DNA from 3 places in the Allobosea sp. ANAM02 genome. Region 2 is predicted to be linked to each of the others. Evidence: riboswitches for the same ligand, from Rfam matches in the RefSeq annotation. Region 2 holds a riboswitch; each other region holds the start of a gene.
What was found. A riboswitch is a leader RNA that binds a small molecule or an ion and turns the genes downstream of it on or off. The one in region 2 is predicted to bind thiamine pyrophosphate.

Region 1: linked by a shared signal. The riboswitch ahead of OCUBac02_RS20660 (LuxE/PaaK family acyltransferase) and the one ahead of thiC (phosphomethylpyrimidine synthase ThiC) in region 2 are both predicted to bind thiamine pyrophosphate.
Region 3: linked by a shared signal. The riboswitch ahead of thiO (glycine oxidase ThiO) and the one ahead of thiC (phosphomethylpyrimidine synthase ThiC) in region 2 are both predicted to bind thiamine pyrophosphate.

What each region holds. Positions count from the first base shown of each region.
Region 1 is NZ_AP022848.1:4,322,677-4,329,697, forward strand. Features, by position in the region: gene rfbD (dTDP-4-dehydrorhamnose reductase) at 1-587, shown strand, start outside; gene rfbA (glucose-1-phosphate thymidylyltransferase RfbA) at 584-1,459, shown strand; TPP riboswitch at 1,532-1,660, shown strand; gene OCUBac02_RS20660 (LuxE/PaaK family acyltransferase) at 1,751-2,827, shown strand; gene OCUBac02_RS20665 (acyl-CoA reductase) at 2,832-4,280, shown strand; gene OCUBac02_RS20670 (ABC transporter ATP-binding protein) at 4,270-5,061, shown strand; gene OCUBac02_RS20675 (ABC transporter permease) at 5,058-5,807, shown strand; gene OCUBac02_RS20680 (ABC transporter substrate-binding protein) at 5,814-6,806, shown strand; gene OCUBac02_RS20685 (SDR family oxidoreductase) at 6,803-7,021, shown strand, end outside.
Region 2 is NZ_AP022848.1:4,924,611-4,931,631, forward strand. Features, by position in the region: gene OCUBac02_RS23455 (hypothetical protein) at 35-910, shown strand; gene thiM (hydroxyethylthiazole kinase) at 1,065-1,805, opposite strand; gene thiC (phosphomethylpyrimidine synthase ThiC) at 1,802-3,727, opposite strand; TPP riboswitch at 3,807-3,911, opposite strand; gene OCUBac02_RS23470 (helix-turn-helix transcriptional regulator) at 4,061-5,182, shown strand; gene OCUBac02_RS23475 (hypothetical protein) at 5,348-5,653, shown strand; gene OCUBac02_RS23480 (hypothetical protein) at 5,650-6,192, shown strand; gene OCUBac02_RS23485 (hypothetical protein) at 6,244-6,441, opposite strand; gene OCUBac02_RS23490 (hypothetical protein) at 6,490-6,762, opposite strand; gene OCUBac02_RS27395 (OmpA family protein) at 6,873-7,021, opposite strand, start outside.
Region 3 is NZ_AP022848.1:3,419,102-3,426,122, reverse strand. Features, by position in the region: partial or broken gene OCUBac02_RS16455 (substrate binding domain-containing protein) at 1-458, opposite strand, end outside; gene OCUBac02_RS16450 (SDR family oxidoreductase) at 702-1,439, shown strand; gene OCUBac02_RS16445 (LysR family transcriptional regulator) at 1,390-2,196, opposite strand; one part of gene OCUBac02_RS16440 (IS3 family transposase) at 2,233-3,131, opposite strand; one part of gene OCUBac02_RS16440 (IS3 family transposase) at 3,131-3,380, opposite strand; tRNA gene OCUBac02_RS16435 (tRNA-Ser) at 3,642-3,732, opposite strand; TPP riboswitch at 3,951-4,052, shown strand; gene thiO (glycine oxidase ThiO) at 4,127-5,122, shown strand; gene thiS (sulfur carrier protein ThiS) at 5,106-5,303, shown strand; gene OCUBac02_RS16420 (thiazole synthase) at 5,305-6,075, shown strand; gene OCUBac02_RS16415 (thiamine phosphate synthase) at 6,090-6,698, shown strand; gene OCUBac02_RS16410 (Rdx family protein) at 6,813-7,021, opposite strand, start outside.

The DNA of each region.
Region 1 (7,021 bases), 600 kb from region 2:
GCGGGCTCGACCGGCCCTATCGCGAGGATGATGCGACCGGCCCGATCTTGGCCTATGGCGCCAGCAAGCTTGCCGGCGAGCAGGCGGTCGCGGCCGCGACCGACAACCACGCCATCCTGCGCACCGCCTGGATCTACAGCCCGTTCGGCAAGAACTTCGTCAAGACGATGCTGCATCTCGCCGAGACGCGCGACGAGGTCGGGGTCGTCGCCGACCAGGCGGGCTGCCCGACCAGCGCACTCGATATCGCCGATGCGATCTTCACCGTCGCGCGCAACCTGACGGGTCGGAGGGACGAGGCTTGCCTGCGCGGCGTGTTCCACATGAGCGCGACGGGCGAAGCCGTCTGGGCCGATGTCGCCGAGGCGATCTTCGCGGAACGTCAGCGGCTGGGTGGCGAGCCGATACGGGTCAGGCGCATCGCAACCGCGGATTATCCGACGCCCGCGCGCCGGCCCGCCAATTCCCGGCTCGATTGCAGCAAGCTAGCACTTGCCCATGGCGTTCAGTTGCCCGAATGGCGGAGCTCGCTTCAAGCTTGCGTCGCACGGCTTCTCAAGGATCAAGGCAAGGACCAGCAACCATGAAGGGGATCATCCTGGCCGGCGGCTCGGGCACGCGGCTGCACCCGATGACGCTGGCGATGTCGAAGCAGTTGCTGCCCGTCTACGACAAGCCGATGATCTACTACCCGCTCTCGACGCTGATGCTCGCCGGCATCCGCGAGGTGCTGATCATCTCGACACCGCACGACCTGCCGCATTTCAAGCGCCTGCTCGGCGACGGCTCCGACTGGGGCATGGATCTCACCTATGCCGAGCAGCCGCATCCCGGCGGACTGGCGCAGGCCTATCATATCGGCGCCGATTTCGTCGCGGGCGAGCCGTCGGCCCTGATCCTCGGCGACAACCTCTATTACGGCCACAGCCTGCCGGGGATGATGGCCCGCGCAACGGCCCGGACGACGGGCGCGACCGTCTTCGCCTATCATGTCCGTGATCCCGAGCGGTACGGCGTCGTCGCCTTCGATGCGTCAGGCAAGGCGATCTCGATCGAGGAGAAGCCGAAGGTCCCGCAATCGAACTGGGCCGTCACGGGCCTGTATTTCTACGATGCCGAGGTCGTGGAGATCGCCCGCTCGCTGAAGCCCTCGGCCCGCGGCGAGCTCGAGATCACCGACGTCAACCGGATCTATCTCGAACGCGGCCAGCTCTCGGTGGAATCGATGGGCCGCGGCTTCGCCTGGCTCGATACCGGCACGCCCGACAGCCTGCTGGAAGCGGGCGAGTTCGTGCGCACGCTCGAAAGCCGCCAGGGTCTGCGCATCGCCTGCCCGGAGGAGATCGCGGCGCGACAGGGCTGGATATCGGCCGCGCAGCTTACCGCCCTCGGCGAAAAGCTCGCCAAGGGCGATTACGGACAGTATCTCATGCGCATGGCACGGGACATCGCCGGCTGACGTCCTGGTTCGCTCGGATACCCGCCCGGCTGCGTTATCGCTTGACAGCGGGGCCTGCCGCTCGTCATCTGCATCCGTTCCCAGGGGGGCCTCGCTAGGAGGCTGAGATTCCGCCGGCAGGGCTTTCGAGCCTGGCAACGCGGTGACCCTCCGAACCTGATCCGGATCATACCGGCGTAGGGATGCGGGACATGCGGCCGTCACAGGCCCTGATTCCAGCTTGCGCTCATGATCCTCCAGCGATCGACGCTCCCGGCTTGCCCGCGCGCGTCCGAACGGAGCGAGCTTCAAGTGACGCAAGCCGAGATCATCGCGGCGCTCAAGGCATTCATCGCGCTTCCCGACGCGTCGGACGCCGAATTCGAGGCGATGGCGCTCCAGGTTTTCGCCTATCAGTTCCGCAACAACGAGCCCTATAAGCGCTTCTGCCTGCAGCGCGGGCGCACGCCGCTCTCGGTCCGGCGCTGGCGCGATATTCCCGCCGTGCCGATCACCGCCTTCAAGGACCTGACGCTGAGCTGCAGCCCGCCGGAAGCGGCCGAGCGCGTCTTCATGACCAGCGGCACGACGCAGGGCATCCGCGGCCGCAGCTATCACCCGACGCTCGACGTCTGGAAGCGCTCGATGCTGGTCAATTTCCGCGCGCGCTTCATGCAGGGCGGCGAGCGCATCCGCATGGGCATCCTCTTCCCCGACGAGGCCGAGCTGCCCAATTCCTCGCTCGCCACCTATCTCTCGCTCGCCAAACGCGAATGCGGCACGGCGGATTCCCAGGCCTTCATCGATGCTGCCGGACTCGACCTGGACGGTCTTCTGTCGGCGCTGGAGCAGGCCGAGACGAGCGGCGAGCCCTATGCCCTGCTCGGCGCGAGCTACTCTTTCGTTCCCGTGCTGGATGCGCTCGCCGAGAGCGGCCGGAGCTTCGTCCTGCCGGAAGGCAGCCGTATCCTCGACACCGGCGGCTTCAAGGGCCAGTCGCGCGAACTCGGGCCCGACGAGTTTTACGACGGTCTTTCCGCGGCCTTCGGCGTGCCGCGCGCGTCTTGCATCAACATGTACGGGATGACCGAGCTGAGCTCGCAGCTCTATGACGACGGCAATGCCGTCTGCCCGTCGGTGAAGTCGGGGCCGCACTGGATTCGCAGCCGCGTCGTCGATCCGCTGACCGGCGCCGACCTGCCCGAAGGCCAGCGCGGCGTGATCGTCCATCACGACCTCGCTCATTTCAACTGCGTCGCGGCGATCCTGACCGAGGATGCCGGCGAAATCGTGCCCGGCGGATTCAGGTTGCTCGGCCGCGTCGACGGCGAGGCCTCGAAGGGCTGTTCGGTCGCCGTCGCCGAATTCCTCGCAGCAGCGCGAGGCTGATGACGTGGTCGAGCATGCGGGCCATCTGCCGGGCCTGAATCGCGAAGCGCTGCGCTGGCGCGAGGTCAGCCACAGCGCCTGGGGCGAAAACGCTACCATCGCGCTGCCCGAGCTCGACGAAGCGCAGGCCGCGACGCTCTGCGCGCATGTGCGCGACAACGCTCGCGCCCGATTGAAGCGGATGGAGACGGCGCGCATCGTCGATGCGATCGACGCCGCCATTGCACGCCTGCTCGACCGTGAGCATCCGCTGCGGCGCAAGGCGGAACACCTGCTGCCGATCGTCACCGGCTATGACCGCGAGACGGTCCGGCTCGGCCTCACCGGCTATCTCAAGACCTTCCGCAAGCCGCAGCTCCTGCGTTTTCTGGCCGAGGATTTCGGCAATCCCGGCGTGCTCGACGGTTTCCAGCCGACGCCCAAGGGTGGTTCCCTGCACGCTCATGGCCCGGAGCTTCTGCTGCATGTCTGGGCCGGCAATGTCCCGGCGCTGTCGCTCTGGAGCCTGATCTGCGGCCTGCTGGTCAAAGCGGGCAGCATCGGCAAGCTCGCCTCGGCCGAGCCTCTGACCGCCGGCTGGTTCGCGAGCCTGCTGGCAGAGATCGATCCCAAGATCGGCGAATGCCTCGCCATCACCTGGTGGAAGGGCGGCGAGGCGGCGGCCGAGCCGGTCTTCCTGCGCGCGGCCGATACGATCATGGCCTATGGCGGCAACGAGACGCTGACGTCGTTGCGCGCGAAGCTCCCGATCACCACGCGCTTCCTGCCGCATGGCCACAAGATCGGCTTCGGCGTGATCGCGCGCGAGACGCTCGACAGCCGCAAGGCGCCGGTGCTTGCCCGGCTCGCAGCCCATGATGTCGTGCGTTACGAGCAGCAGGGCTGCTATTCGCCGCAGATGCTTTTCGTCGAGCGCGGCGGAAAGGTCAGCCCTGCCGAGTTCGCCCGCTACGTCGCGCAGGAACTCGCCGCCCTCGCCGCGCGCCATCCGCGCCGCGCGCTCTCGTCGGGCGAGGCGACGTCGATCGCGGCGTGGCGTGGCGCGCAGGAGACGCGCGCGATGGACGGCGCCGCGGAGCTTCTTGGCGAAGCATCCGACAATTGGAGCGTCGTCCATGTCGAAGCACCGGAAGCCCTGAGCCCGACCGGGCTGAACCGCACGCTCAAGCTCGTCGCGGTCGAAAGCCTCGACGATGTCGCCGCCCTCGTCGCGCCCTATCGCAGCTTCCTCCAGACGGCCGGCATCGCCGCGTCGCCCGAACGGCTGTTCCGGCTTTCCGAGCAACTGGGCGCGATCGGAGTCAGCCGCATCGCCCCGCTCGGCCGCATGACCGCGCCGGAGGCCGGCTGGCATCACGACGGGCGCTTCAGCCTCCTCGATCTCGTCACCTTCACCGAGATCGAGCAATCCGCCGAAGCTGCGGCAGAGGGGTTCGCGCCCTATGTCGACTGAACCGCACAAGCCCGGCTTCGTCACGATCGAGCGCGCGAGCTACCGCTATGACGCGACCGGCCCTGCCGTCGTCGATGCGGCCGAATGGTCGATCCCGCGCGGCGATATCCATTGCCTGCTCGGCCGCAGCGGCTGCGGCAAGACCACCCTGCTCAAGCTCGCCGCCGGCCTGCTGATGCCAAGCGAAGGCGCGATCCGCATCGGCGGCGAGACGCTGCACGGGCCGAGCCCGCGCGCCGGCTTCGTCTTCCAGGCGCCGACCCTGCTCGACTGGCTGAACGCGCGCGACAATGTCCTGCTGCCGATCTCGCTGAAGCGGCGCCCGACCATCGCCGACAAGGATGCCGCGATCGACCTGCTGGAGCGTGTCGGCCTCGCCGATTTCGCCATGCGCCGGCCGGTCGAGCTGTCCGGCGGCCAGCAGAGCCGTGTCGCCGTTGCCCGCGCGCTGATCGGCAATCCCGACCTGCTGCTGCTCGACGAGCCTTTCGCGGCGCTCGACGCCCTGACGCGCGAGGAATTGCAGGACGATCTGCTGCGGCTCTGCGCACTCAACGGCACGACCGCACTTTTCGTCACGCATGATATCGGCGAGGCCGTCTATCTCGCCGACACCGTCGCGGTGATGGCGGCCGGGCAAGTCACGCATGTGCGCCGGATCGAACTGGCCCGTCCGCGTCATCGCGACATGCGCTATGCGCCTGGCTTTATCGCCGCCTGCCGCGGCTTGCGCGACGCCATGGATGACGCGGCCATAGCCAGCCGGAGGCCGGCGGCATGATGGCCCGTCTGCCCTCGCTCCTGCTGCTCTTCGCGCTGCTCGCCGGCTGGGAAGCCTGGTGCCGGCTCGGCGGCCTGTCGCCGCTCGTCCTGCCGCCACCGTCCGCCGTGCTTACGACGCTGTGGAGCGAGATCGCGACCGGCAGGCTCTGGCCGCATCTGGCGATGACCGTCACCGAGATGGTGCTGGGTCTCGGCATCGGCGCCGTCGTCGGGCTCGGTGTCGGTATCCTGTTGGCGGAGTTCCCGGCGCTCAGCCGCCTGCTGCGGCCCTATGTGCTGGCGAGCCAGCTCGTGCCCAAGCTCGCGCTCGGGCCGCTCTTCATCATCTGGTTTGGCTTCGGCATGACGCCGACCGTCGTCATCACCGCACTGATCTGCTTCTTCCCGCTGATGGAGAATACGCTGACCGGGATCAGCGAGGTCGATGCCTCCCGCCGCGAACTCTTCCGCATGCTCGGCGCCGGCCGCCTCAAGACCTTGCTGCGCCTCAAGCTGCCGGCGGCACTGCCGGTCATCATGGCGGGCCTGCGCGTCGCCGTCGTGCTGGCGCTGGTCGGCGCCGTGGTCGGCGAGTTCATCGGCGGGCGGATCGGGCTCGGCGCCTCGATCATCGCCGCGCAGAGCGTGATGGATTCGAGCCTGATCTTCGCGCTCTTCATCGTCATCACCGCCCTTGGAATGCTGCTCTACGAGGCCGTGCGCCTGATCGAGCGCCGCGTCCTTCACCGTTTCTCGAAAGGCTAGATTCCCATGTCCGCGCTGCGCGCCTTCCTGATGCTCGCCCTCTCCTGCCTCGTCTCAGCCCCCGCGACGGCGCAATCGCTCGACAAGATCACCGTCGCCGGCTGGAGCCAGCCGATCAGCGAGATCACCAACCTGCTGGCCGAGCCCGACAAGGGCTTCTTCAAGGCGAAGGGCATCGCGCTCGATTATGTGCCCGGCACTGGCGGCGGCGCGGCCCTGCAGAACATGCTCGCCGGGCAGGCCGATATCGCCTTCACCGACCCGGCCGCACTCTATCTCGCGCTCGACAAGGGCGAGAAGCTCGTCGCGATCTACAACATCTATCCGCAGAACGTCTTCAACGTGGTCGCGCTGAAGAGCAACGGCATCCGCACGGCCGCCGATCTCAAGGGCAAGCGCATCGGCGTCTACAGCCTGGCCAGCGGCACCTACCAGAACCTGCTCGTGCTGCTGCATCAGGTCGGCCTGAGCGAGAAGGACGTGCAGATCCAGCCGACCGGCCTGCTCAATTTCGCGCCGCTGATGCAGGGCCAGGTCGACGCCACCGCCGCGACCGATACCGGGCTGCTCGTCGCCCGCGCCAAGGGACTGGGCGAGGCCAACGTCATCGAGGTTCGCGACCAACTCAACCTGCCGAGCGACATCTTCGTGGTGAAGGAAAGCTATTACGAGCAGAACAAGCCGCTGCTGAAGCGCTTCCTCGCCGCCTATCGCGATTCCGCCGCCTGGATGATCGCGAAGCCCGAAGAAGCCGCGCGCATCGCCGTCACCCGCGCGATCAACGGCCGCGACGAGGCGGTCAATCTCGCGATTATCAAGCTGCGCAATGCATCGAGCATCTCGCCGACGACGGAGCGCGAGGGGCTCGGCCGCTTCGATCTCGACGCCCTGCAGAAGGGCGCCGACACGTTCCGCAGCCTCGGCCTGATCACCCGCCAGATCGACATGAAGGCCGTCGTGAAGAGCGACCTGATCCCGCCGAAGGATGGCGCACCGTGAGCTTCCGCGACCGGGCCATCCTCGTCACCGGCGCGAGCCGCGGCATCGGGGCGGCGATCGCGAAGGCTTTCGCGGCCGAGGGCGGGATCGTCGTCGTCAACTACCGGACGAACGAAGCGGCGGCCGAGGCGGTCGTTGCGGAATGCCGCGCCCTCGGCGGCGAGGCGCTCGCCATCACGGCCGATGTCACTTCGCCTGAAGCGGTTACCACGATG
Region 2 (7,021 bases):
TGCAGAAAGGCCGTTCCGGCTTCACTGGGCCGCCATGACAAGACCGACGCGCCTCATCCTCGCCTCAGCCGCCTTCGCCGCCGCCGTGACGGCTGCGCATGCGCAGCCGCTTCAATTGCCGGGCGCCCAGCCCTTCAACGCGCCGGGAACCCAGCAGGCGGCGCCGCCCTCCCAGGCCGGCGCGCCGGCGGCCCCGCGGCCGCCGAGCATGCCCGCCATCAAGGTCGCGGGCGAGGACGCCATCCTCGGCAGGATCCTGCATCGCCACGGCCATCACGGCGAGGCGGTTTTCGCGAAGACGGCGACCGGCTACGGCCTCAAGCTTGGTCTCGACGGCTTCCAGAGCACGAATTTGATGGAGCCCTGCGCCGTCTCCTTCGGCGATGCCCCCGTCCCCGTCACCCCGCTCGGGCGACCGGCCGGCGTCCCCCGCTACAAGCTGGAGGCGCCGATCTGCCCGATCGTCTTCGACGTGCTCGACGGCGCCTTCCTCGTGGTCGAGCCGGCGGAGCCCTGCATCGTCGAGGCCGCGCAGTGCCGGATCGACCCGCGCGGGCTCTGGGGGCCTGATGCCCGCACCGTCGCCGGGCAGGCCAAGGAGATCGAGAAGGCGCGCGGCGGCGCCGAGCGCGCCGTGCGCGAGGGCTATCGGACGCTGACCGCCAAATCCGATGCCGTCGAGCAGCGCGTGATCGCCCGCGAACAGGCCGGCTTTTCCGCCGAGCGCGAAATGATCTGCCGGGATTTCCAGCGCGAGGGCCAGTTCGGTTTCTGCGGCGCCCGCATCACCGAGGCGCGGGCCGCTTCGCTGCGCGCCCGGCTCGGGCTCAATACCGAACCGAAGCCGGCGGCCGCCAAGCCGAAGCCGCGCCCGAAATCCGCGCCGCTGCCGCTGACACCGACGCAGTAGCGGGGTCATAAAGCGCTGTCATCCCGTGCGCGCTGCGGCATGACATGCCGCTGCGCAGACACGGGACCGCATGACGAGAAGGCGCCCTCTCCGGAGGACGGTCCCGCATCTGCGCAGCAGCACTGCGTGCCGCAGCGCGTGCGGGATGACAGCTTCAACCCATCCGTACCGCGAGCGCAGCCTCGTCGAGCCCGGCCAGCGCATCGACCAGGTGCATCGCGAAACTGCCGGGGCCGGCGGCTCGTTCGGCCGCGATCTCGCCGGCGATGCCGTAGGCGGTGAGCGCCGCCGCGGCCGCGATCACAGGATCGGGCTCGATCGCCCGGCAGGCGGCGATCAGCGCGCTCGATGCGCAACCGAGGCCGGTCACCTTGCTCATCAATTCATGGCCATGCGCGAGCGACAGGCTGCGCTCCTCCGTCTCGATGCGGTCGACCGCGCCGGTGGTGACGCGCACGATGTCGCGCCGCAGCGCGAAAAGCGGCTCCAACGTCGCCATTTCCGTGGCGTTGCCGCGCACCAGCACGTCGAACAGCGCGAGCACGTCGCCGACCAGCCGCAGCCGCAAGGGCGAGAGCTCGACGAAGACCGGGTCGAGCACCAGCGGGATGCGGCGCTCCTGCGCGACACCGACAAGCTTGGGAATGGCGCGTTCACCTTCGAGGCTGAGCGTGCCGAGATTGATCAGGATCGCGCCGGCTCCCGCCGCGACGGCCTCGACCTCGTCGGGATGGCTCGCCATCGAGGGCACGGCCCCGAGAGCGAGAAGCATGTTGGCGGTGACGTTCTGTGCCACCGTATTGGTCAGGCAATGGACGCGCGGGCGGCGCCTGGCCACCCGCGCGAGGATCGATGCGACGCGGCCTGCGTCGAGCTTTTCGTTGAAACCGCTCATCCGGCAGCAGGTAGATAAATACTCCCGCCCTTGTCGAGGAATTCCTTCGATTTCGCAGCCATGCCCTGTTCCCTGATTTCGATCTGCGCCGCCGCTTGATCGCGCGCCATAGCTTCAAGGTTCGCCTGCTCGTTGTCGCTCATCGCCAGCACCTCGGCGCGCAGATCCTGCGTGATTTTCATCGAGCAGAATTTCGGCCCGCACATCGAGCAGAAATGCGCGACCTTGTGGGCGTCCTTCGGCAGGGTCTCGTCGTGGAATTCCCGCGCCGTATCGGGATCGAGCGCCAGATTGAACTGATCCTCCCAGCGGAAGTCGAAACGGGCGCGCGACAGCGCGTCGTCCCGGATCTTCGCGGCGGGATGGCCCTTGGCGAGATCGGCGGCATGGGCCGCGATGCGGTAGGTGATGACGCCGGTCTTGACGTCATCGCGGTTCGGCAGGCCGAGATGCTCCTTCGGCGTGACGTAGCAGAGCATGGCGCAGCCATACCAGCCGATCATCGCGGCGCCGATGCCCGAGGTGATGTGATCGTAGCCCGGCGCGATATCGGTGGTCAGCGGTCCGAGCGTGTAGAAGGGCGCCTCGCCGCACTCGCGGAGCTGCTTGTCCATGTTCTCCTTGATCTTGTGCATCGGCACATGGCCTGGGCCCTCGATCATGACCTGACAGCCCTTGTCCCAGGCGATCTTGGTGAGCTCTCCCAAGGTCTCCAGCTCGGCGAACTGGGCGCGGTCATTGGCATCGGCGATCGAGCCCGGACGCAAACCGTCGCCCAGCGAGAACGAGACGTCGTAGCGGCGCATGATCTCGCAGATCTCGTCGAAGCGCTCGTAGAGGAAGCTCTCGCGATGATGGGCGAGGCACCAGCGCGCCATGATCGAGCCGCCGCGCGAGACGATGCCGGTGACACGGTTCGCCGTGAGGGGGACGTAAGGGAGGCGCACGCCGGCATGGATGGTGAAATAGTCGACGCCCTGCTCGGCCTGCTCGATCAGCGTGTCCTTGAACACCTCCCAGTCGAGTTTGATCGGATCGCCGCCGACCTTCTCCAGCGCCTGATAGATCGGCACGGTGCCGATCGGGACCGGCGAGTTGCGGAGGATCCAGGAGCGGATGTTGTGGATGTTGCGGCCGGTGGAGAGGTCCATCACCGTGTCGGCGCCCCAGCGGACCGCCCAGACCAGCTTCTCGACCTCCTCGGCGGCGCCGGAAGTGACGGCGGAATTGCCGATATTGGCATTGACCTTGACCAGGAAATTGCGGCCGATCGCCATCGGCTCCAGCTCGGGATGGTTGATGTTCGCCGGGATGATGGCGCGACCACGGGCGATCTCCTCGCGGACGAACTCCGGCGTGACGAATTCCGGCACGTTCGCACCGAAGCTCTCGCCATCGGCATGGCGCTCGCGCGCGCCTTCGAGCATGGCGGCGCGGCCGAGATTCTCGCGATGGGCGACATAGATCATCTCGGGCGTGACGATGCCGGCCCTGGCGAATTCGTATTGCGTCGTGAGCTGGCCGGGCTTCGCCTGCAGGATCGGGCGCTGCGCCGGGCAGGCCGGCACGAGCTGTTCGGCCGAGATGTTGCCGTTATCGGCCGCCGTGACGGCGCGGCCCGGAACCTGCTCGAAACCGCGCGCGTCGAGCCAGGCACGGCGCGGCTGGACGAGGCCGGCATTGAGGTCGATCTTCGCATCGGTCTCGGTGAAGGGGCCGGAGGGGTCGTAGAGGCGCACCGGCTGCTCGGCATCGGTCGTGAGCACGACCTCGCGGAAGGGCACGCGCATCTCGGGGTGTTCGGGCGCGGCGACATAGATCTTGCGCGATCCGATGATCGGCCCGGTCGTGACGCCGGTCGGGGCCGAGAACCTGGGAGCGGTCTTGACGCTGTTCTTCTGGGGTTCGGAATGGGCATTCATCAGGGGATCTCCTCCTTGGTACAGGTCAGGAGATCCGGCGTCGAAGCGGTTCAAGCGCTGTGATGCGGGTGCAGGCCAAGGCTGCACCGCGTTCCAGTCCCTCCGCCGGTATGACCCGGATCAGGTTCGATGGGTTCGGCTTCGAAAGCCGTCTCAGCCCTTGCGGGCACCCCTCGGAACAGCGTGGAAGGTAGATGCGGACGGTCGCGCTGACAAGACGCCTGTCCCGGAGGGCTCGGCATCCCGCCGGCGGTTGCATCGCCCGAATCAAGATGAATACTACCGGATCATCGATTGTGGAGATCACGCCACGCGACACCACGAGGCCTCTTCATGGAAGACGTGAACCGGTTGATTCACGCGATATATGAAGCTTCCCTGGATCAGGATCATTGGTCCGAGGTACTGACGACGCTCGCCGAGATCGTCGGCGGCTGCCATACGCATCTTGTTCTGGCGGATCTGCGGACCGATACGCAATACGTCAACGTCCTGCTGCGAAGCGATCCTGCGGGAGCCGAGGAATATCTGCGCGACTATGCGGCAACGGATTTCCGGGCGCCCCGCGTCCTGCCGGCTCAGCCGGGCCTGATGAGGGACGAGCGCAGCTACGTTTCCGCCGAAGACGCCAGGACGAGCATCATTCATAACGAGTTCCTGCCCCGGTTCGGAATCCACAACATCGCCGGCGCGAACATGCGGGTCGACGACTGCTTCGGCTGGTTCGGCATCTCGACACCGCGCAGGGACACCCCCTTCAGCGAGCGCCAGATGAGCCTGCTCCAGCTGATCGCCCCGCATATCCACCGCGCGCTCAGGATCGCGAAGTCGCAGCGCGACCTCGCGCTCGCCGGGCAGCGGGCGCGGGATGCGCAGGACATCGTCGATGTCGGGATCGTCGTCTTCCAAGACGGCGAGGCGGTGTCGACCAATGCTGCTGCCGAGGCGATCTTCTGCGAGGGCTTCCTGTACCTGCAGCAGGGCAGGCTCGCCTGCTCGAACCGCGCCCAAGCCGCGGCGATCGAGCGGCTGGCGCAGGGCGACGACATCGATGCGCTGACCATCCGCGATGCGCGCGGCGGACGCAGCTACCTGCTGCGCCGCCATGCGCCTTCAGGCCGGGCGGTCGGGTCGGCCCGGGGCTTCGTCCTGTCCGTCATGCGCAGCGAGGCCCGGTCGCCGGTCTCCCTCGCGGATGTCCGCGAGTTCTGCGGCGGCAGCGGTATCACGCCGGCGGAAGCGCAGGCCATCCATGCTTCGCTGACGGATACCGGCCTGGCGGCCCTGGCGGAAACGAGGCGCGTCAATCTCGACACCGTCCGCAAGCAGCTCAAATCCGCGCTGGCCAAGCTGGACGTGGGCTCGCAAAGGCAGTTGCACAGGATGTTCGAGCGCTATCGGATGGTCGGGGACGCGCCGGCAATTCACGCCCGCCATTCCCTGGTTGGGGAATGAAACGGCCGACCGCCTGACCTAGCCTGAGCGAAGCCCGCTCCGGGGGCGTGGTCGAGCTCAAGTCCCTTCAGGGCGATATCGGCCGGTCCCGGGGCAGGCCGATCGTGCGGTCGCGAGACGTGCGGCACGAGGCCGCGCCCGGCCGTCAACCGAAGGTCCAACACCATGCATCGCCATCTCGCCTGCTCGGCTCTTTCACTGGCTTTCATCGCTGGCGCGATGGCGCTTTCGACGGCTCCGGCGGCCGCCGCCTGCATCAGCAACGGGGCGCGCTACTCGCATGGGAGCACGCTGTGCTTCGCGAAGTCGCTCTATCAGTATCGCTGCCTGCCGCCCCGCCGCGACCGGCCGGCCCGATGGGCGCCGATCCAGCGGCTGTCGCTGACGTCCAGCCTCCGAAACCCGCGCGTCTGCGACAATGTCGACCGCGCCTTCGGCAAGCCGTTCGGCTCGCCGATCGGCAGCTGGTGACGAAGGTGGCGCGCCTGTCGAGGCGGCTATGCGCCGCGCTGCTGGTCGGGCTGGCTCTCCTGCCGGGGCCGGCCGGTGCATCTCCCAGCCTCAAGGAAACCGTCGACTGGATCGTCGACAAACTGATCAGGAACGGCAAGAAGCAGAAATACGGTTCATCGGAAGGCGAGTACGCGGAAACAGTGCGGGCTGCGGCCGACGAGTGCCGCCTTGTCGTGACGACCAATGTCTGGCTGGATGGCGACAAGATCAGAACGACGTATGCGATCCCGATGCGGGACCTCAGGATTGTCCGGCGCAAGCCACTCGGGGCCAACTCCAGCTCCTATTGCATGCTCTACATCGCCACGACCAGGAAGACCGTCAAGGTCGACCAGATAGATCAGTTCAGCACGGATCAGCGATGGGATGGCGACGCCTACATCCCGTTCTCGTTCGAAAAGGAGGCGGAGATATTCTCGCGGCTGGAAGCGGCGCTGACGCATTTCTCCAGCCTGTCCAAGAAAAACCCCAAATGCCGCAGCAAGGAGGCCTTCTGAGCGACAGCGCGCACTCGCCCTCGATTGTCCAGGACGGGCATCAGCGAGGTGTCAGGCGCTGACGTCGACGTTTCCGCCCTGCCCGGCCGGCAACATCGCCTTCGCCTGATCGGCGCTCTGCTGGAGCATGGCGAGGAGGCCCTGCTCGGCCTGCGCATTCTGCCTGAGCATCTCGATCGAAAGCGCCTGCTGGGTCGAGGCGGCCTGCATCGTCAGAATGCTGGTGGCTAGGGAGACGGCGTCGCTCATGGCGCGCACCCTAGTCCCGCAACCCTACCAAATCCTCAATCCGACCCTTCAAGGTGCGATGATCGAGGGCACCGGCTTCGGCATCGGCGGATCGCGCTCGGGACGGACCTGCGCCCTGTCCTGGGTTCCGCCGCGCTTCTCTTCGCGGGGTGCCACGCCGCTGGGAGACGCCGGGCGGGCGGTCTCTTCCGCTCGTGGCGCCATCGGCACGTTGGGGGACCGCTGTTTGGCCGGAGACGAGACGGTCTGCGCCCGCGCGACGAACGCGCCCGTCAGGCTCGCGGCGAGCAATCCGGCAAGGATCGGAGCAAGCGTCCTCATGGCGGCATCTCCCTTCGACCATCCCCCGGGAACGAAACAGGCGCAGGGAACGAGTGTTCCCTGCGCCTGCGGAAGAGCAGGGCTGCTTCGGGAGCCGCCCTGCCGGATCGTTACTGGTTCTGGCCGCTCAGCAGCGGCGTGATGCGCCGGAGCGTAACGCGCCGGTTCTCGCGCGAGGCTTCCTGCGTGTTCACCTTCAGGTACTGCTCGCCATAGCCCTGGGTCGTCAGGTTCTCGGGCGGGATCTGGAAGTCGCGCG
Region 3 (7,021 bases), 1.5 Mb from region 2:
AGGCAAACGAGGCGACCGTCCTCCAGGGCTGAAAGGGCGTCCGGCACCGCCAGCATCGCAACGCCCAGACCGAGCAAGGCGGCTTCTCGCATGGCTGCGGGTTCGTTGACCACGATGCTGTCCTTGAGCGCGGCGCGCATCTCCCGCCCGCCAACATCGCGCATGGTCTGGTGTCCGATCCGCCCCGTGCTCAGCGAGCGCATGACAATGCCGTCGAGGTCCTGCAATGCGGCTGGATCGCCGGGCGGCGTCCGGTCTGCCATGTAGGCGGGCGAGGCGACCGCGACGAGATGGGCCGGGCCGAGCGTGCGGGCGACGATGCCGGGCGAAAGCTCGAAGCCCCCGCCGATCGCCGCGTCATAGCTCTCGGCGATCAGGTCGACCGGCCGGTTCTCGAAGTGCCATTCCGGCCTGATGCGCGGATAGCGGGCCATGAAACCCGGCAGCAGCGGCATGAGTAAGCATGGCCGAATGTCGGCGCGAAGGCGCCTCTACGACGCAGTTTAAAGCCGATGCCGACAGAGTTCGGGGGTGGCCCACAGGTTCGGACCCACGCGCTGTCCACTTTGATTTGATCACGCCCGGCAGGTTTTTTTATCAATCGAACTATCGGTATCTCCGATAACACCATCGGATCATTCCGTTTCCTAACAAGCGCGGAAAGCTGGATCACAGCTTACGGATTGGAAATGGAGACCAAGATGACCAGCAATAGAACGAGGCCGCGCCGCATCCTTATCGCCGGAGGGAGTTCCGGCATGGGCTTCGCCCTCGCGCGCCGGTTGACAGAGGCCGGTGACCACGTGGCGATCGTCGGCAGGGATGCCGCCCGGCTTCAGCGTGCACGGGATGACCTAGGCGCTTCGCCGTCGCTGAAAACATACGTGGCCGACATCACCTCCGAAATCGAGGTGCGGGCGCTGTTCGCGAACGAGGAACGATTTGACCATATCGTTTGTACAGCAGCGGATTTTACCGGTGCTTACGAACTGCTCCCAGCGCTTGACCTGAACGCAGCCCGGCGCGCTATCGACAGCAAGATCATCGGCCCGATCCTACTCGCCAAGCACGGTAGTCCGCAGCTCGCTGCCGGGGGGTCGCTGACTTTTACATCCGGCATCGCAGCCTACCGGCCGATGGCGCGGGGAGCGGTGGTAGCAACCATCAATGCGGCACTCGAAGGTCTCGTCCGAGCGTTGGCCGTCGAACTCGCTCCAATCCGTGTGAATGCCGTATCGCCAGGCTGGGTCGACACGCCGATATGGCAGGCGGTGGCGGGCGAAAGGAAGGCGCAGGTCCTCGCCTCAATGGCGGAGCGCCTGCTGGTCGGCCGCGTCGGTCAGCCGGAGGATATCGCCGATGCCGTGGCCTTCCTCATCGGCAATGGTTTCACGACAGGCACGGTTCTTCACGTCGAAGGCGGTCATCGTCTCGTTTGAGAGATCGCTGCACCCGCCCCACCCGGGCCAGTAGGAGCGTCAGATCGGCCGGCTGAACGCGCCGACGGCGCCACACCATGTCGAGTGTCGCGAAGAACTCGAACCCGGACAATTGGATCGTGGCGACGGCGCCGCTCGCAAGCGCTTCCCGCGCCGCGATCCGAGGCACGAAGGCATAGCCGCTGCCGACCGCAACCAGACGCACGATGGCTGTGATACTACCGACCTCGGTGAAAGGCCGTGGCGGCGTCAAGCCGGCTTGGCGCCAGGCCTCGTCGAACAGATGTCGGTAGACACATCCAGGTTCGGTTGCGATGAACGGCTGGGCGATGAGGGCGTCTAGCCCCGACGGCGGCAGGTCGCTTCCCGCTGCAGGCGGCCCGATCATGATCAGCGGCTCCTGGGCAAACTCTCGTCGCGCGAGTCGTTCATCGATCGCGCCCTTGCGAAAGCAGAAGGCAATGTCGTTCAAGCCGTCCAAAAGACGTTGTAGCAGGTGATCGCTTCCCGCCACCTCAATTCGGATCCGAAGCTCAGGCTGGTCTTGCCGAAGATTAGCGAGCAGCGCCGGAAGAACCTCCCCGGCAACGGTTTCCAGTGCGCCGATGACCAGCGATCGATCGCCGGAAAGGCTCGCGCTCTTCACGGCGGCCAGCGCCTCACCCGTCGTGGTCACGATGTCCTGGGCATAAGGCACCAGCGCCTCTCCCGCGGCGGTGAGCCGAAAGCCCTGTCTGGAGCGCAGGAACAGGCTCACTCCCAGTGGCCTGCTGCCGGTTGTGTGGACGCTCAGTTAAGCTAATCCGGCCCTCTTTTCGAACTCGACCGGGCTGATGTCGCCGATGGTCGAGTGCCTTCGAACGGCATTGTAGAAGCGCTCGATGTAATCGAACACGTCGGCACGAGCATCGTCGCGTGTCCGGTATACCCTGCCTCTGATCCGCTCGGTTTTGAGCGAGGAGAAGAAGCTCTCCATCGCGGCATTGTCCCAGACGTTGCCCGAGCGGCTCATCGAGCAGGTGACGCCGTTGTCGGTCATGAGCTTCTGGAACTGCTCGCTGGCATACTGGCTGCCCTGGTCCGAATGGTGCAGCAGGGCATCCGGCTTTCCCCGGCGCCAGATCGCCATCATCAGCGCATCGGTCACGAGCCCGGCGGTCATTTCGGCCTTCATCGACCAGCCCACCACCCGGCGCGAGAACAGGTCGATGACGGCTGCAACGTAAAGCCAACCTTCGGCGATCCAGATGTCGGTAAAGTCGGCGATCCAGCGCTGGTTCGGCCGTTCGGCATGGAACTCCCGGCCGAGCGTATTCGGCGCGATGGCCGATCGCTGGCCCTCATCCCTGGGCAGGCTGCGCCGACGCGGCCTGGCACGCAAAGCCTGGGCACGCATCAGCCGCTCGATGCGATGCAGGCCGCAATCGATCCCTTCCGCCAGCACGTCCCGCCAGACACGCCTGGCACCATAGGTCCGATCCGAACCAAGGAAGCTTGCCCGGACCCTGTTGCCGATCTCCTCATCGTCGCGTGCACGCCGGCTCGGCGACCGGTTGAGCCAGGCATGGAAGCCCGAGCGCGACACATCCAGCGCTTCGCAAAGCCAAGCCACCGGCCAGATCCCCCGGTGCTTCGCAATGAACGTGAACCTCATGTCACGTCCTTCGCGAAGTAGGCTGCGGCCTTTTTTAGGATGTCGCGCTCCGCCTTGAGCCTGGCCACCTCCCGCCGCAGCTTCTCGATCTCAAGCTGCTCCGGCTTCATCTGACCGTGGCCGGGAAAGGCCTGCGCAGGATCGGCCGAAAAGAGCTTCACCCATTTGCGCAACTGGTTCTCGTGGACATCCAAATCCCGAGACGCCTGCGCCACGCTCACTCCGCGCTCCTTGATCAGGCGGACCGCCTCGATCTTGAACTCACGCCCAAACTGTCTTCGCCGCATACCCCACCTCCCGGTTCATGAAACACCCAATCTCGGTGTCCACGAAACCGGCAGCAGGCCAGAGAGCTTCCGGAACGGGAAGGCGGCCGAGACGAACCCGGAACGGGGTAGCACCTAGCCGCTCAACGAATCCTTTCGGGACATGGAATTGGAAAACCCAGCCCGAAGGCTGCTTCCAGAGGTGACTCATGTGTGTCGAAACCTGTGTCGCGGACAGGTTCGGTCAAGAGTTATTTCAGAATGATATCAAGGAGATAGAGGTGGCGGAGACGGAGGGATTCGAACCCTCGATACCCTTGTGGGGTATGCTCATTTAGCAAACGAGTGCCTTCAGCCTCTCGGCCACGTCTCCAGCGAGAGGCTCTATGCCCGATTGAAGAGCCGTTTGACAAGCCTCGTCGGCAACTTACTTCGCTTCGCCTGTGCATGCGCGCAAAGCCGGCCACAGAGCGCCCCATTGGTAATGGAGCGAGCGAGAAGGCGCAGGAAGCTGTGGTTAGATCGAAGGTCGTTGCAAAGAAGCTTTGCGCCGGCTTGCCTTGCTCCTCTGCGGGGCAGGCCCTAGATTGAGCCCGTCCGTTGGGGTGCCGAAAGGCTGAGAGGCGTGGTCCGCGCCAACCCATCGCACCTGATCCGGGTAATGCCGGCGAAGGGAACGGTCTTCGGCAGACATTGTGCTCGTGCCCCAGGCCGCTGCCTCTCCGGGAGCAGGGAAGAGCATTTTGGCGGAACGCCCTCAGTCTGGCCTGAAGGTCGCGGTGGTCGGCGCCGGCGTCGTCGGCCTGGCCTGCGCCACCGAACTGATGACGCGCGGCGCGCTAGTCAGCATTCATGAGCGCGGCCCGCGCATCGGCGCCGAGGCCTGTTCCTGGTATGCTGGCGGCATGCTGGCGCCCTGGTGCGAGGGCGAGAGCGCCGAGGAGCCGGTGGTCCGGCTCGGCAAGCAGGCGGCTGATTGGTGGGAGCACCATGCCGGCGGAGTCAACCGCAACGGCACGCTCGTCGTCGCGCCCAGCCGGGATCGCTCGGAGCTGCGCCGCTTCGGCCAGCGCACCAGCCATTTCGACGAGATCGACGGCGATGCCATCGCCGGGCTTGAGCCCGATCTGGCCGGGCGCTTTTCGCGCGGCCTGTTCTTCGCTGGCGAGGCGCATCTCGATCCGCGTGTGGCGATAGCCGCGCTCGCCGAGCGGCTGGTAGCGAATGGCGCCGAGCTTCATGTCGGCAGCGCGGTGGAGCCTTCCGATCTCGATGCCGATATCGTCCTCGACTGCCGGGGGCTGGCGGCGCGCGATGTCCTGCCGGAATTGCGTGGCGTCAAGGGCGAGATGCTGTTGCTGCGGAGCGACGATATCAGCCTGTCGCGGCCGGTCCGGTTGCTTCATCCGCGCATTCCGCTCTACATCGTGCCGCGGGTCGACGGGCTGTTCATGGTCGGCGCGACCATGATCGAGAGCGGCGAGCGTCGTCGCATCTCCGCCCGCGCCATGCTGGAATTGCTCGGCGCAGCCTATGCGCTGCATCCGGCCTTCGCCGAGGCGGAGGTCGTCGAGATCGGCACCGATGCGCGCCCGGCCTTCCCCGACAACCTGCCGCGGCTGACGCGTCGCGGTCGGGTGATCCACGTCAACGGGCTCTATCGCCACGGCTTCCTGCTCAGCCCCGCCATGGCGCGGATGGCGGCCGAGACCGCGCTGAACCCGCAATCCAAACCGGAGATGCTGCATGACCTTGCTGCTTAACGGCGCTCCGCAGGAGATCGCTGCGAGGACTCTGGCCGAGGCGCTGGCCGAGCTGGGCTTTGCCGGGCGCACCGTCGCGACCGCGCTGAACGGCGATTTCGTGCCGGCCCGCAAGCGCGCCGAGACGGCCCTGAGCGAGGGCGACCGCATCGAGATCGTCGCGCCGATGCAGGGAGGCTGAGATGGCGTCCTTCTATGGCTTCGAGCCTGAGAACCCGCTCTTCCTGGGCACCGCGCAATATCCGTCGCCCGCGATCCTGGCCGAGACGGTGAAGCGCTCCGGCGTCGAGGTCGTCACCGTGTCGCTGCGGCGGGAATCGTCGGGCGGCGCCGGACAGGCCTTCTGGGCCCTGATCCGTGAGCTCGGCGTCAAGGTTCTGCCCAATACCGCAGGCTGCCACACCGTCAAGGAGGCTGTCACCACCGCGCAGATGGCGCGCGAGGTCTTCGGCACCGACTGGATCAAGCTTGAAGTCATCGGCGAGGACGACACGCTCCAGCCGGACGTGATCGCGCTGGTCGAGGCCGCGCGAATCCTCGCCGATGACGGCTTCAAGGTCTTCCCCTATACGACCGAGGATCTCGTCATCGGCGGGCGCCTGCTCGATGCCGGCTGCGAGGTGTTGATGCCCTGGGGCGCGCCGATCGGCTCGGGCAGGGGGCTCAACAATCCCTATGGCCTGTGCAGTCTGCGCCAGCATTTCCCGGATGTGCCGCTCGTCGTCGATGCCGGGATCGGCCTGCCCTCCCATGCCGCGCAGGCGATGGAGCTGGGCTATGACGGTATCCTGCTCAACACCGCCGTCGCCAAGGCCGGCGATCCCGCCGCGATGGCGGAGGCCTTCGCGCTCGCCATCCGTGCCGGCCGGCAGGCCTTCGCCGCGCAGCCGATCGAGGCGCGCGACATGGCCGCTCCCTCCACGCCCGTCATGGGCAAAGCCTTCCTCGCCTGAAAGATCTACTCCGCATGAAGCTCGATCCGTTCTATCCCATCTTCGACAGCGCCGACTGGCTGGAGCGGATGCTGCCGCTCGGCGTCAAGCTGGTGCAGTTGCGCGTCAAGGATCGCCCCGAGACCGAGGTCGCGCGCGAGATCGCCCGGGCGAAGACGCTCTGCGCCGCGGCCGGCTGCGTGCTTGTCGTCAACGATTACTGGAAGCTCGCCATCGCCGAGGGCTGCGAGTGGTTGCACCTCGGCCAGGAGGATCTCGACGACGCCGATCTCGGCGCGATCCGCAAGGCCGGGCTGAAGCTCGGCATCAGCAGCCATGACGAGCCGGAGCTGGAGCGCGCGCTGGCGGCGAAGCCCGACTATGTCGCGCTCGGCCCGGTCTATCCGACGATCCTGAAACAGATGCGCTTCGGCCCGCAGGGGCTGGAGCGGCTCGGCGACTGGAAGCGCCGCATCGGCGACCTGCCGCTGGTCGGCATCGGCGGCATCTCGCTGGAACGGGCGCCGGGCGTCTTCGAGGCCGGCGCCGATATCGTCGCGGCGGTGACCGACATCACGCTGAACGCCGATCCCGAGGGGAGGCTGAAGGCCTGGATCGCGGCGACGCGGAAGCACGCATCCTGAGAGGCGTCATTCTCGGGCGGAGCGCAGCGCAGACCCGAGAAACTCATGACAAGAGGGCGCTGGTTTCCGAGATGCTCGGGGCAAGCCCGAGCATGACGGCAAACATAGCGGCCTTCAGCTCTCCGCCTCGGCCGACATCGTGTGACCGTCGACATGGCCGAGGCTGCGCTCGGGGTCGAGCCGGTCGCGGACACGCTGCTTCAGCACCTTCGAATCCGGGAAGCCGCCATCGGCCTTGCGGTCCCAGATCAGCTCGCCGTCATAGTGGATCTGGAAGATGCCGCCGGTGCGCGGAATCAGCGCGACCTCGCCGAGATCCTGCC